DNA from 2 places in the Rothia sp. 11254D007BW genome. Region 1 is predicted to be linked to the other one. Evidence: predicted binding sites of a transcription regulator. Region 1 holds the regulator's gene; the other holds the start of a gene.

Region 1 (8,485 bases):
ACTCACGCACAAAGTCGCTCGCCTCTGCGCCGGGCTCTTCAATATCAAACTCAATATTCACAGGGCTAGGCCTTCTCTTCGGGGGTTACATCAATACCTGACTGCTGCAGCAGCTTTTCGGCCGCGGCCTCAATGGTCTGGCGCTTGACCTTGCGATTGCGGCGGCGCTCCATCGAGGTCTTGGCATCATCCCACTTATCGTAGGCACTTACAATATCCGAGACCAAGGAGTGGCGTACCACGTCCTCAGCCTGCAGAACCGCGAAATGGATATCGTCAATACCCTCAAGAATCTGACGAATCTGCTTCAGACCTGAGGACTGACCACCGGGCAGGTCCACCTGGGTGACGTCACCGGTAATCACCATCTTCGACCCAAAGCCCAAACGGGTCAGGAACATCTTCATCTGCTCCACCGTAGTGTTCTGCGCTTCGTCCAAAATAATAAAAGCGTCGTTCAGGGTACGACCGCGCATATAGGCCAGGGGCGCCACCTCAATGGTCCCGGCCTCCATCAGGCGGGGAATGGTCTCGGGGTCCAACATATCGTGCAGCGCATCGTAGAGCGGGCGTAGATAGGGGTCAATTTTCTCGTTCAACGACCCGGGTAGGAAGCCTAGGCGCTCGCCAGCTTCAACAGCGGGGCGGGTCAGAATGATGCGGTTGACTTCCTTTGACTGGAGGGCCTGTACCGCCTTGGCCATGGCCAGGTAGGTCTTACCGGTACCTGCCGGGCCGATGCCAAAGACCACGGTGTTGGCATCGATAGCATCGACATAGGACTTCTGGTTAATGGTCTTCGGGCGAATATTCTTGCCCCGGGAGCTCAGAATATTCTGGCTAATCGCGGTAGCTGGGTGGGAGAGGCTGGCGGTCATCATGCCCATGATGCGCTTGACCACCTCGCCGGTGACCTGGGTGTCGTTCTCTACCAAAATGGTGAGTTCAGCCAGCAGACGGACGGTGGTGGCTACGGTTTCTGAGGGACCGGTAACGATGACGTCTAGCCCCTTAGGGCGAATGGTGAGCCCGGGAAAGGCCTGCTCGATGAGGGTGATATTTCCGTCGTGGGGGCCAAGCACCGCGACCATCTCTTCGGTTGACCGGAAGGAGAAGGTGCGGGCAACAGAGAGGGGGCGGCTGCTAGCCGTAGATGAGGTAGTCATAGATGCCCGTGCGGGCTGTCAGAGCTCCTTGAAATACAAAGCGTACGCGGTAGTTCTTACTTTACCTGTAGCAGAACGGGGTTTACCAGCGTCCTAGCGCAACGTTGAGGGCAGAAATAGCGGCTGCACCGGCGGTAGAACTGCGGAGGATTTCTGGGCCAAGCAGTACCGTGTGGGCCCCGGCTTCTGCGAGCAGGTCGAGTTCTCGGGGGCTGATACCGCCTTCGGGGCCCACGATGAAGTAGACCTCTTTCACCCGATCGGTCAGGTGCCGCTCAAGTGCTTGGGTGAGACGGTAGTCTGCCTGCTCGTGGAGAACCAGGAAGAGGCCGTCCTCCCCCAGCTCGTGGGCAAGGTCGGCTAAATCTGCGGTTGAGTGCTGCTCGTAGACCGGGGGCAGCAGGGCCCGGCGGGACTGCTTAGCTGCTGCCCGCACCGTATTCTGCCACTTTGCCCGTGCTTTGACGGCCCGCTCCATCTTCCAGCGCACAATAGACCGGTCGGCGCTCCAGGGCACAATACCGTGGGCACCCAGCTCGGTGGCCATCTCAATGGCCTGGATATCCCTATCCCCCTTAGCCAGGGCCTGCACAAGGTATATCTCTACCCCCACCGTATCTTCGGTGAGCTCGAGGACCTCAAGCACGGGGCCGTCCTGACCCAGCTCAGTAACCCGGGTGATAGCGCGGTTGCCCTCACCGTCTACTACGTCGAGCCCTTCCCCGAGCTCCGGACGTTTAACGAGGGCATGGTGCCCCTCGTCGCCGGTCAGGTGCAGGGTGGCACCTGGCGTCAGGGCAGCCAGCTCGTCAGGTTCGATGTAGTAGACAGCGTTGCTCATGGGTCGTCCTATTTGAGGTGGTCTTTGAGGCGGGAGAAGAAGCCGCCCTGCTTATGGGTGACGGTTTCGCTAACCTGCAGGTCTTCGCCGCGAAGCTCGGAGAACTGCTTGAGCAGGTTCTTCTGCTCCTCGGTGAGGTCGGTGGGGGTACGTACCTCAATCTGCACACGGATGTCGCCGCGGCCGCCGCCGCGCAGGTGGGTGACGCCCAGGTCCTTGAGAGTGACCACGTCACCTGACTGGGTTCCGGTGGGAATCTGTACCTGCTGGGGGCCGTCGAAGGTGTCGAGGGTGATGGTGGTGCCCAGGGCCGCTGCGGTCATGGACACACCGACGGTAGCTACCAGGTCATCGCCGTCCCGGCTGAAGGTGGGGTCGGGGTTGACGCGCAGCTCAACGTAGAGGTCGCCGTTGGGGCCGCCTGCGGTACCGGCTTCACCCTGGCCTGCCAGGCGGATGCGGGCGCCATTGGTGACGCCGGCGGGAATTTTGATGGTGAGGGGCTTGCGTTCCCGCACGCGGCCTTCGCCGTAGCATTCAGCGCAGGGGTGCTTGATGACGGTGCCGAACCCGCGGCAGGTGGGGCACTCAACGGGCTGCACGACGGTGCCCAGAATTGACTGGACCTGGCGCTGCATGTAGCCCTGGCCGTGGCAGGTGTCGCAGGTTTCGGGGTGGGTGCCCTCGGCGGTTCCTTCGCCCTTGCAGAGGTCACAGGTAACGGCGGTATCAACGGTGATGGGCTTGTTGGTGCCGAAGACGGCATCTTTGAGGTCGATCTTGACGTTGATGAGGGCGTCCTGGCCCTGGCGGACGCGGCTCTGGGGGCCGCGCGGGGCAGAGTTGAAGAAGGTATCGAAGATATCTTGGAAGCCGCCAAAGCCCCCGCCGAAGCCGCCTGCTCCTGCACCGAAGCCACCGGCGGTGCCGTTTTCGTTGCCGGTCTGGTCGTAGATGCGGCGCTTTTCGGGGTCAGAGAGCACATCGTGGGCGAGGGAGACGCGCTTGAACTCCTCGGCAGCTTCTTCCGAAGGGTTGATGTCGGGGTGCAACTGGCGGGCCTTCTTACGGTAGGCCTTCTTGATTTCTTCGGGGCTGGCATCGCGTGAGACGCCGAGGGTTTCGTAGTGACTGCTCACTGGTTCTCTCTTTCGATGGGCTGGTTTAAAGGGGGTAGGCGCAGGGCTAGGCCTGGCCCAAAATCTTGGATAGGTAGCGGGCTACGGCGTTGACCTTGGAGACGGTGCTGGTGTAGTCCATGCGGGTGGGGCCAACGACTCCCACGTGGGCAGCTCCCCCGGGCCCGTAGCTACTGGCGACGACCGAGGTTTCGGCTAGGGATTCGCTGCGGTTCTCAGAGCCGATACTCACGGCAAATCCGCGTTCATCGTGGTCTAGGTCGGTGAGTAACTTCAGCAGCACAACCTGCTCTTCTAGGGCATCGAGCACCGGGGCGATGCTGCCCCTGAAATCTACGGTCGAGGCGGCAAGGTAGGAGGTACCTGCAATCAGTACCTGAGAAGAGGCACCCTGGGCGGCGAGTAGGTGCAGGGCCTCGGTGAGGGGGCTGAGCAGGTTATTGCCGGGGGCGGACGCCGGTGCTGCGGCTATGCTGTCGAGCGTACGGTTGGCGTAGAGGTCAAGGAGCTGCTGGCGGGCTACTGCAAGCTCTTCGGGGTTGTGGGCAAGGGTGAGGGTGCGCTGGTTTACCTGGCCGGAGTCGGTAATAAGAATCAGCAGAACCGTGGTGCTGGAGAGGGAAACCAGCTCGATATGGCGCACGCTGGTAGCCGGGCCGGTGGGGTACTGCACCATAGCTACCTGGTGGGTGAGCGATGAGAGTAGACGCACGCTGGTCTTCATCATCTCATCAACGCTTTCGGCGCTATCGAGAAGGGTTCGAATCGCCCGTTTTTCAGCGTCAGAGAGAGGCTGTAGGGACGATATCTGGTCAACGAAAAGGCGGTAGCCCCGGTCGGTGGGCACCCGCCCGGCACTGGCGTGGGGGGCCTGGATCAGGCCCTGCTCTTCGAGGGCCGCCATATCGTTACGCACGGTGGCGCTGGAAACCCCCAGCTGATGCCGCTCAAGCAGGGTTTTAGACCCCACGGGCTCACGGGTGTGCACGTATTCTTCGACGATGGCTTGCAGAACTTGCAAGCGTCTCGGGTGGTTCACGGCACCTCCTGGGCTCATAGGTCTTCGCCTGGTGGGCGAAGAGGTCTGCGGGGCTAGGTTAGCACTTGATGACCTTGAGTGCTAAGTTACCCGTTAACTCTAATACCACTGAACTAGAATCAGAACTCGATACGCTGACGGCTAATGCCCCTGGATGAGAGAGTGAGAGACACACCGATGGACTACCGCGATACCTGGGGTCAGGCTGACCTCACCTCCCACCGTCCTGCCCTGCCCAAGGTACCTCTTGCCCCCGGCATGGTGCTAGAGGACGCCGCCACCGGCTTTGTGGGGGCGGCAGTGACCCTGCGGGCTACGGCGTCCGGCCCTCAAGTGGGCCTCGAAGACCGGCGGGGCCGTATCAAGTTCTTCCCCCTGGGCCCGGGTTTTTTGCTTGAGGGCCGCAGCATTGATCTAACCAAACCTCAACAGAAACCTAAGACCGCTACACGGCAGGTTTCTCGGTCGGGGTCGGTTGCGGTGGAGAACGCTCCGGCACGGACGGCCAGGGCCAGCCGTATCTGGGTGGAGGGCGTGCACGATGCTGAGCTTATTGAGAAGGTCTGGGGCCACGACCTACGGGTTGAGGGTATCGTGGTGGAACCCCTGCACGGGGTTGACGATCTCGCCGCAGCGGTTACAGGTTTTGGCCCGGCCTCCCACCGCAAACTCGGAATTCTGGTAGACCACCTGGTGGCAGGGAGTAAGGAAGAGCGCATCGCGCAAGAGGCTATGGCTGTGGCAGGTGCCCGCGATAACGTGCTGATTGTGGGCCACCCCTTTGTGGATATTTGGCAGGCCGTCAAGCCCCAGGTATTGGGCTTACAGGCCTGGCCCGAGGTTCCCCGCGGGGAAGACTGGAAGACCGGCATACTGCGGCGTTTCGGGCGGGCGGCAGAGACCCCCGAGGACGTCCGCGCTGGCTGGGATTCCATTCTCAAGAGGGTCAACTCCTACACCGACCTTGAACCAAGTCTCTTAGGGCCGGTAGAACACCTCATTGACTTCGTCACCCTTGACGGGCCAGCAGGCTAGAGCGGGTACAGGCAGTGTGACAAATATCGTCCTGCTCCCCCATAAATTCGCAGGCTTCACATATACCGCCCTCCCCCGGCTTTGACTAAAATTGTGACTGGTGGGCTTAAAAGCCTGCGCATCACTCATTCGCCCTTCAACCTCAAAGAGAAGAATTCTTGAAGACCGCATCAGCACCTTCCTCGACCGCCTACAAGGGGTCACCTGCAACCGCTGCACACCTGTCTGTTAGCGCAGACCGCAATATCGCAACCGCTGCACACTTTGGGGGCGTGCTAGGTTGTATTCCCGCGGCCGTCATCTACTACCTCTACCGAGGCCGCGGCCCCTTCACCGAGCAGGAATCCCGTGAAGCTCTCGACTTCACCCTGCTGCCCACCCTGGTTCTGGCCGTCTCTATTATGCTCAGCAACATTCCGGCTATCGGCTGGCTCTTTGGCCTGATTGCTGCCCTGGCCTGGACCTACCTGGCTATCTCAGCTCTGATCGCCGGTGTAAAGGTAACCCGCGGCAACCCCTACCAGTACAAGGGCAATACCCGTCTTTTCAGCAAGCTCACTCGCCGCGGTAAGTAGGCACCCGGGTTGCTAGAACATGAAGGGGGCGGTCTGACTCAGCTGAGTCAGACCGCCCCCTATCGTTTCCCCTGGTGGGGAAAAGCAGTTAGCTGTCAATATCGGGGAGGAGCTCCCTGGTCACCGCGTCGCCCAGCAGGCGCCCCTGGAGGGTGAGCTGCACTCGTCCGCCTGCTCTCGCCTCGGGGTCAATCAAACCCTGCCCCTCAAGCCAGTTCAGGGACGCCTCGATTCGGGCAGCATCGCCACCCTCCAGCAGGCGGGAAATATCTAGGCCGTCAATGACCCTGACCTGTAGCATGATGTCCTCAAACCTACGGGTCTGCTCCCCCAAAACCTCGCGGGCAGCAGCCGGGCTTTGACCAGTCCGGACTCGGTTGGCATAGGGTACCGGGTGTTTGAGGTTCCACCAGCGGGTGCCGTTTACATGCGAGTGGGCGCCGGGGCCAATTCCCCACCAGTCCTGGTTGCGCCAGTAGGCATAGTTATGGCGGGAACGGTACTCCGGTGACTTGGCGTAGTTCGACACCTCGTACCAGTGGTAGCCGGCCTCATTGAAAATCTGCTCAGCCAGCAGGTACATATCTGCCATCAGGTCCTCATCGGGCATGGTGTAGTCACCCCGCCGAATCTGGGCAGCTAGCTTGGTACCCTCTTCAACAATGAGCGAATAGGCAGAAATATGGTCGGGGGCATACGACACCGCAGCCCGCACCGACTGCTCCCACTGGGCCAGACTCTCCCCCGGTGACCCGTAAATCAGATCAACCGACACCTGCAGCCCAACCTCTTTGGCCCAGGCAACCACCTTGGGAACATTCGCCGGAGTGTGGGTACGATCAAGCACCTCAAGTACCTCAGGTACCACCGACTGCATACCGAAGGACACCCGGGTAAAGCCACCGGCCTTCAGCGTCTCAAGGTCCTCACGGGTCACCGAGTCGGGGTTGGCCTCGGTCGTTACCTCAGCACCCTCTTCTACACCAAACAGCTCAACCGCTTCGCGCAGAATCCTCACAAGGTCAGCTGCCGGCAGCTTGGTGGGGGTACCCCCACCAAAAAAGACCGAGTAGAGCAGACGGTCAGCGACGCCCGACTCCTGCAAAACCTTCCGGGCAAAACGCAACTCAGCGATCGCGTCCTCGGCATAAGTGCCCAAACCCACCCCGTTGCCGAAATCCTCGGTGGCATAGGTATTGAAATCACAGTAACCGCACCGCACCGAACAGAAGGGCACGTGCACGTAGAGAGAAAAATCACGCTCAAGACCGAGGACGGCAGAATCAGCGGGGATTCTGCCGTCCAAGGGGGCCGGAGCGCCCAGGGGTTGGGCTGGCATTACTTCTTGCCCTTGTCCTTACCTTCTTCACCGGAGGACAGGGCAGCGATGAAGGCTTCCTGGGGGACCTCAACACGGCCCACCATCTTCATACGCTTCTTACCTTCCTTCTGCTTCTCCAGCAGCTTACGCTTACGCGAAATATCGCCACCGTAGCACTTAGACAGAACGTCCTTACGCATAGCGCGGATATTTTCACGGGCAATAATGCGGGAACCGATAGCAGCCTGAATCGGCACCTCGAACTGCTGACGAGGGATCAGTTCGCGCAGCTTGCCGGTCATCATCACGCCGTAGGAGTAGGCCTTATCGCGGTGGGTAATAGCTGAGAAAGCGTCAACCTTCTCACCCTGCAGCAGAATATCGACCTTGACCAGATCGGCTTCTTCCTCACCGTCAAACTTCCAGTCCAGAGAAGCATAACCGCGGGTCTTGGACTTGAGCTGGTCGAAGAAGTCAAAGACAATTTCGGCCAGGGGCAGGCGGTAGCGCAGTTCCACGCGATCCTGGGAAAGGTAGTCCATGCCGCCCATGGTGCCGCGGCGGGACTGGCACAGCTCCATAATCGCGCCCACAAACTCGTTCGGGGCAATGATGGTGCAAGCTACCATCGGTTCGCGAATGGTAGCGACCTTACCCTCGGGGAACTCGGAGGGGTTAGTCACGCGCTGGGCGGTGCCGTCCTCAGCCACCACATCGTAGATAACGTTGGGGGCAGTAGAAATCAGGTCGAGGTTGAACTCGCGTTCCAGACGCTCACGCACAATTTCAAGGTGAAGCAGGCCCAGGAAGCCACAGCGGAAACCAAAGCCTAGAGCCGCAGAGGTCTCAGGCTCGTAAATCAGGGCGGCGTCGTTGAGCTGCAGCTTATCGAGGGCGTCACGCAGGGCCGGGTAGTCAGAGCCGTCAATCGGGAAGAGACCAGAGAAAACCATGGGCTTGGGGTCTTCGTAGCCACCCAGCTCTTCTGCGGCAGGCTTGTGGGCACCGGTAACGGTATCACCCACGCGGGACAGGCGGACGTCCTTCACACCGGTAATCAGGTAGCCCACCTCGCCCACGCCCAGGCCGTCGGTCGGCTTGGGCTCGGGAGAAATCACACCGATTTCCAGCAGGTCGTGCTCGGCGCCGGTAGACATCATCTTAATCTTCTGGCGGGGTTCCAGCTTGCCGTCCACCACACGAACATAGGTGACCACACCGCGGTAGGAGTCGTAGACAGAGTCAAAAATCATGGCGCGAGCGGGGGCATCAGCCTGACCCTCGGGCGCGGGCAGTAGCTCAACGATGCGGTCCAGCAGCTCGGGCACACCCTCACCGGTCTTACCCGAAACCCGCAGCACATCCTCAG
Region 2 (6,115 bases), 560 kb from region 1:
GTCGATGCCCTCATCATGCGCCGCGACCTCACCCAACAGACCGCCTAGCAAGGAGAAACCAGCCATGACCGCTAAAATCGAACCCCTGGTGCTGGGTATTGAGTCCTCCTGCGACGAAACCGGCATTGGCATTGTGCGGGGCTCAACCCTGCTGACCAACACCGTCTCGTCCTCTATGAACGAGCATGTGCGCTTTGGCGGGGTCATCCCTGAGATTGCTTCCCGCGCTCATCTGGACGCCATGGTCCCGGCCCTTCACGCAGCCCTGGATGAAGCCCAGGTAAGCCTGGATGATTTGGACGCTATTGCCGTAACCGCTGGCCCCGGCCTGGCAGGTGCCCTCATGGTGGGAGTCTCTGCGGCCAAGGCCCTGGCTACGGCTACCGGCAAACCCCTCTACGGCATCAACCACCTGGTTGCTCATGTGGGTGTGGGCCTGCTCGATGACTGCGGTATCGAGGGGCATACCGCTGATTTTCTGGACGGGCTGCCCAGTGAAGGAATTGGAGCCCTGCTGGTCTCCGGTGGGCATACCGAGATTCTTGCCGTGCGCGATATTACCGGGGATGTTGAGTTGCTGGGTGCAACCCTGGACGACGCCGCCGGCGAGGCCTACGACAAGGTGGCCCGCCTGCTGGGTCTGCCCTACCCGGGCGGGCCGGTGATTGACCGGGTTGCTAAGGACGGCAACGGGGCGGCTTTCGCCTTCCCCCGGGGTCTGTCGACGCGCAAGTTTATGGGCACCGCTGAGGAACCCGGCCTCCACCGCTACGACTTTTCTTTCTCGGGTCTAAAGACCGCTGTTGCCCGCGTCGTTGAGGGCTTCGAGGCTCGGGGCGAAGAGGTTCCGGTTGCTGATATCGCAGCCTCCTTCCAGGAGGCTGTGGTCGATGTGATTACCAAGAAAGCCATGCTGGCCTGCACTGAACGCGGTATCACCACCCTGTTGTTGGGTGGGGGTGTGGCCGCTAACTCCCGCCTGCGTGAGCTCACCGCCCAGCGCTGTGCCGAGCACGGGATCAAACTGGTGATTCCCCAGCTGAGCCTGTGCACCGATAACGGGGCCATGGTTGCGGCTCTGGGCGCTCGTCTGGTATCTGAGGGGCGGGCACCGTCGGGTATCGACTTCACGGCAGACTCGTCCCTGCCCGTCACTAAGATTTCGCTCTAGCCGTAGAAAGTGCGAGGGACTGGGCGGAAGGCTACAGCCCCTTGATAGCTTGCGCGGCCAGGTCGTCCACCACAGCCTGCAGGTTTCCGCCGTTTTCGGCGGCGACACGACGCTGACGCTGGTAGCCAGCCCCGGTCAGGCAGATACGTTCCACATCAGCCAGTTCGGTAGAACAGCCCAGGTCAGCAGCGATATCTTCTAGCTTGTTCAAGAGCCCCAGGGTATCTTCGGTGACCAGGCGTTCGGTGTTCTGGTTATCGAGAATGACGATGGCCTCGGTGCCGTAGCGGGCAGCCCGCCACTTGTTTTCCTGCACGTGCCAGGGCTTAAGAGGCTCAATTCGTTTGCCCGCATCGAGCTGGCGGGAGAACCACTCCACCAGGCACTGGGTAAAGGCGGTCAGGGCCGTGATGTCGCGAATAGAGGCCAGCCCGTCGTAGGCCCGCATTTCTACCGTGCCGTATTTGGGTACGGGGCGGACGTCCCACCGGTTTTCGCTGGGGTCGTCGATGACGCCGGTGACCACCAGGTCGTTAAGGTAGTCCTCGTAGTCTTCCCAGCGTTCGAAGGTGAAGGGGAGACCTGAGGTGGGTAGCTGCTGGAAAATCTGGGCTCGTTGGGAGGCAAACCCTGTGTCTTCTCCCTCCCAGAAGGGGGAGGACGCCGACAGAGCCAGTAGGTGGGGGTAGAAGTTTGTGAGTCCGTTGAGTACCGGTAGGGCTTTATCGCGAGAATCAACCCCGGTGTGTACGTGTACCCCGTAGATAATTTGGCGGCGGCCCCAGAACTGTGAGCGGTCGAGCACCCGCAGGTAGCGATCCTTATCAACGACTTTTTGGTCCAGGGCCCGGGAGAAGGGGTGGGTTCCGGCTGAGAAGAAGGCTAGGCCCAGCTGGTCGGTTACATTTTTCAGGACGCCGGTGGCCTGGGAGAGCTGGTCTGCGGCCTCCGCCGGGGTTCGGCAGATACCGGTAACGAGCTCAACGGTATTATTCAAAAATTCGCCGGTGATATGGGCCCGGTCAGGGGCTGCTTCAAGAACCTGCGGGTGCTGTTCTTTCAGTAGCGCTAGCACTTCGTCTGCGCGGGATGCCAGTTCGCGGGTTTTGGGGTCGACGAGGGCGACCTCCCATTCCACACCAATCGTGGACTGGTCTGATGGGTGAAAAATCATGCGCTGGCTCCAGGGTCTCGGTGCGGTGCTGGTTCTATCTTAGGGGCAGGGGCTAGCGCAGAAGAATCCGGCTCACTCTATGACGCCGCTGGTGAGATAGACGTAATAAACTAGGCTGGCTCAGCCCAGATAGCCAGGCGCTGGGAGGCTGCGCCCTCGCCCAACCGGGTCAGGATGAGAACGGCTTCTTTCGCGGCAGTTCCCTTTTTCTTTTTCACCCCGGCGAGTAGGGTGGCCCGGAGCTTTTCAGGAACCACATCGACTCCCCGCTTTTTGACGGTCAGGGCGGTAATGCCTTGCTCTTTGACCCAGCGGCGCAACTTTTTCTCGTTGAGGGGCATGGTACCCAGGACGCGGTAGGCCCGACCTAGCGGGCTAGGGGCGGGTGAGTCTGAGGTCAGGTAGGCGATATTCTCATCAAGCAGGGTAGCCCCGATTGATCGTGCGAAGTCTGCCACCAGATGAGACCGTACTACCGCGCCGTCGGGCTCAATCAGGTAAGCGCCCAGTTCAGTGACCTCAACCGGCTCTTCATCAGCTGACGCTGCAAGCGGTGAACTTATCTCCCCCAGTACCTGCCGGGTGGTGGCGTCCGCCCCCAGCACTGTAGCCGACCGGGCAACCCCGGGGCGGGCTAGGGCATTGAACCAGAGCACCACCTCAACCACGGACCCGCCGTGGCTGACCCACTCGGCCTCCACCCCGTTTGGAATGGCCTCGTGGGGCAGGCCCGGGCCTAGCTTGACCCCCATAGGAATACCGGTTGCCGCCAGCTTCTGCAGGAAGGAAAAGGGTGGGGAGAAAGCTTCGGGGTCAAAAAGGCGGGAGGTGGTAGAGCCACCTTCAATCTCTCGGCGGGCTGGGTCTAGCCAGAGAGCGGCGACGCGCTCGCCGCTCACGGTGGTGAGTTTTTCGAGCTCAACCTGTTCTACATTGCCCACGAGCACCTGGGCGGACGGGTAGGGGGAGAGATTGTGGGCGGTCAGGGCTGCAGTAGCGGGGTCGAGCTCAACGGACGTCACCGCTAAACCTGCGCGGGCAAAGGCGAGGGAGTCTGCCCCCAGGCCGCAGCCTAAATCAGCAACTGAGGTAAGTCCGGCCTCGATGAAGCGGGCGGCGTGGTGGTCGGCGACGGCGGCGCGGGTTGCCTGCTCATAGCCGGCCTCGGTGAAAAGCATGTGCGAGGCTTCTTCCCCGAACTTGGTAGCCCCCAGCGTGCGAAGACGGGCCTGGGTCAGCAGGGCTGATGAGTCCTCGGCGCTGATGCCCTGAGCCCGGAGCTTGGAGACCGCCTGCAGGGAGTCAGCGGGGTTGTAGGGGACGAGCTGGTCAAGGGTTGCTAGCTGGTCGGCTGAGAAAGGGTGGGCACCGGCGCGGGGGAAAAAGGTCATGTGTCCAGTTTAAAGGTTTGGGTGGGGAAGACCCGCTGGTTCAGAAAGAGGAGGGACGGGGAAAGACCCGCTGAAAGCCGACTGGCTGGGGCTGGCGTGAATCGGGCGAGCCCCCAGGGCGAGCCCGAGAGGGTCAGTCGGCGCAAGCGGGTCTCCCCCGCCCCTCTTACGTGCCTTTTCTCCCCGTAGGTAGCTTTGTGATGGGCTGGGTGGCAAGCGCCCAGACAGCTCCGCCCAGGGCGATGGCTAGGGCGATCTGGGAGTCGCTCCACCCCAGGTGTAGGCCCCAGAGGGCGGCGACGATGGGTTGGGTTACTCGGCTCATGGCGAGGGTGATGATGCCGAGGCCTGCGACCCAGACTGCGGGCCAGCGGACGGCTAGGGCGAGGTCTTCTTCGGTGCGGTTTGAGCGGGCTGTGCTGGTGGCGGTGTCGAAACGTTGGTTGAGTTTGCGGATGCGCAGGCAGAGGGTGGCTGCGACGACGAGGGCGAGGGCGAAGAGGAAGACCGTCCAGAGGGGGAGCCAGAGAAGGAGGAGGGCTGAGGCGAGGGGCCCGGCGAGGGCACCTGCTCGTTGGGCGCCGCCGAGGGCGGTCATGGCTTTGCCGCGGTCGTCCGCTGGTACCGTTTCAGCTAGTACGGATTGCCGGGCGAGCCCCCAGGCGACGGTGGCTGGCACACGGGCAACGTGGGCGAAAAAGTAGAGCCACAGAGCTCCTGCCAGGGGTAGGGCGAGGGAGAGCGCCGAGAGGGTAAGGGCGGCAGCGGCGCTGAGGGTTGCCAGTGTCATGGCGCGTTTGTCGCCTACACGGTCGATGCCTGCCCCTACCGGGACGGTGCAGATGAGGGCGAGGACGCCCGCGGCGGCTACCAGCAGGGAGGCGAGTTCGGGTGAGGCTCCTAGCCTGATAGCTGCAATGATTTGGATGGGCACGACGGCCCCGAAGCCGGCTGCGAAGAGGAAGGAGGGGACGAGTACCGGCCAGAAGATGAGTTTGAGCATGTTTGCCTTTCTGCCGGGCTTGGGGGCTTTCAACCTGTATTTTATTGCACATCAGTGGTGATGCTGGTGGTGCGCTGTCTGCGAAACCTGCGCCTTATCTTGCCCGCCGGGGGTGAGGGGAATAAAGTTTTAGTTAGCACTTGACCGCTGACAGTGCTAAAAGGCAGTCGGTAGCACCGCGACGATACCGACTTGGCTTTCTTAGCGCGTCATGGTTACCCCGTACGTTTTACGCTGAGACCTCACTTGAAGGAGTACCTCATCATGGCTATCAAGCCCCTCGAAGACCGCATTGTCGTTCAGATCGTTGAAGCAGAGCAGACCACCGCATCAGGTCTGGTCATCCCCGATACCGCTAAGGAAAAGCCCCAGGAGGCTAAGGTTATCGCTGTTGGCCCCGGCCGCATCGACGACAAGGGCAACCGCATCCCCGTTGACGTAGCTGAAGGCGATGTCGTTATCTTCTCCAAGTACGGTGGCACCGAGGTTAAGTACGGTGGCGCTGAGTACCTGATTCTGTCAGCCCGCGACGTACTGGCTGTCGTTTCCTAAGTTTTCGCTGTTTCTACCGAATACAACACGAAACACGAGAAAGAAGTAAGGATTCATGGCAAAACAGCTTGAATTCAATGATGATGCGCGTAAGCACCTGCAGGCAGGCGTTGATAAGCTTGCTAACGCTGTCAAGGTGACCCTGGGCCCCCGCGGCCGTAATGTGGTGCTTGATAAGCAGTGGGGCGCACCCATCATTACCAACGACGGTGTATCTATTGCCCGCGAGATTGAACTGGAAAACCCCTACGAAAACCTGGGTGCCCAGCTTGCTAAGGAAGTAGCTACCAAGACTAACGATGTTGCTGGCGACGGTACCACCACCGCAACCGTCCTGGCCCAGGCTCTGGTTTCTGAGGGCCTGCGCAATGTCACCTCGGGTGCTGCCCCCGGTGAGGTTAAGCGCGGCATCGAGACCGCCACCAAGCTGGTCTCAGAGCGCCTGCTGGCTAACGCCCGCGAGGTAACCGGCGAAGAAGTTGCCCACGTAGCAGCTATTTCTGCCCAGTCACCCCAGATCGGTGAACTGCTCTCTGAAGCCTTCAGCAAGGTGGGCCAGGATGGCGTCATCACCATCGAGGACGGCTCCACCACCGAGATTGAACTCGAAGTAACCGAGGGTATGCAGTTCGATAAGGGCTACCTCTCACCCTCCTTTGTCACCGACCCGGAGCGTGCTGAGGCTGTTCTCGAGAACACCGCCATTCTGCTCTACCAGGGCAAGATTTCAACCGTGGCTGAGATTATGCCCGTGCTCGAGAAGATCGTTCAGGCTAAGAAGTCCCTGACCATCATCGCTGAGGACGTGGACGGCGAAGCCCTCT

What was found. The regulator HrcA, encoded in region 1, represses chaperone genes, less so after heat shock. The targets are predictions, from matches to a motif close to TTNGCACTCGNNNNNNNCGAGTGCNAA.
Region 2: a site for HrcA is predicted at 4,873-4,899, ahead of groES (co-chaperone GroES). Genes of this name have one in related genera too.

The regions. Positions count from the first base shown of each region.
Region 1 is NZ_JBPWPK010000001.1:653,471-661,955, reverse strand. It holds gene ybeY (rRNA maturation RNase YbeY) at 1-61, opposite strand, end outside; gene ACEE43_RS03050 (PhoH family protein) at 66-1,166, opposite strand; gene ACEE43_RS03045 (16S rRNA (uracil(1498)-N(3))-methyltransferase) at 1,249-2,007, opposite strand; gene dnaJ (molecular chaperone DnaJ) at 2,016-3,146, opposite strand; gene hrcA (heat-inducible transcriptional repressor HrcA) at 3,193-4,185, opposite strand; gene ACEE43_RS03030 (DUF3097 family protein) at 4,363-5,220, shown strand; gene ACEE43_RS03025 (DUF4870 domain-containing protein) at 5,379-5,795, shown strand; gene hemW (radical SAM family heme chaperone HemW) at 5,884-7,134, opposite strand; gene lepA (translation elongation factor 4) at 7,134-8,485, opposite strand, start outside.
Region 2 is NZ_JBPWPK010000001.1:91,820-97,934, forward strand. It holds gene rimI (ribosomal protein S18-alanine N-acetyltransferase) at 1-48, shown strand, start outside; gene tsaD (tRNA (adenosine(37)-N6)-threonylcarbamoyltransferase complex transferase subunit TsaD) at 65-1,171, shown strand; gene ACEE43_RS00455 (glutamate--cysteine ligase) at 1,203-2,345, opposite strand; gene ACEE43_RS00460 (class I SAM-dependent methyltransferase) at 2,456-3,736, opposite strand; gene ACEE43_RS00465 (MFS transporter) at 3,903-4,739, opposite strand; gene groES (co-chaperone GroES) at 5,004-5,291, shown strand; gene groL (chaperonin GroEL) at 5,347-6,115, shown strand, end outside.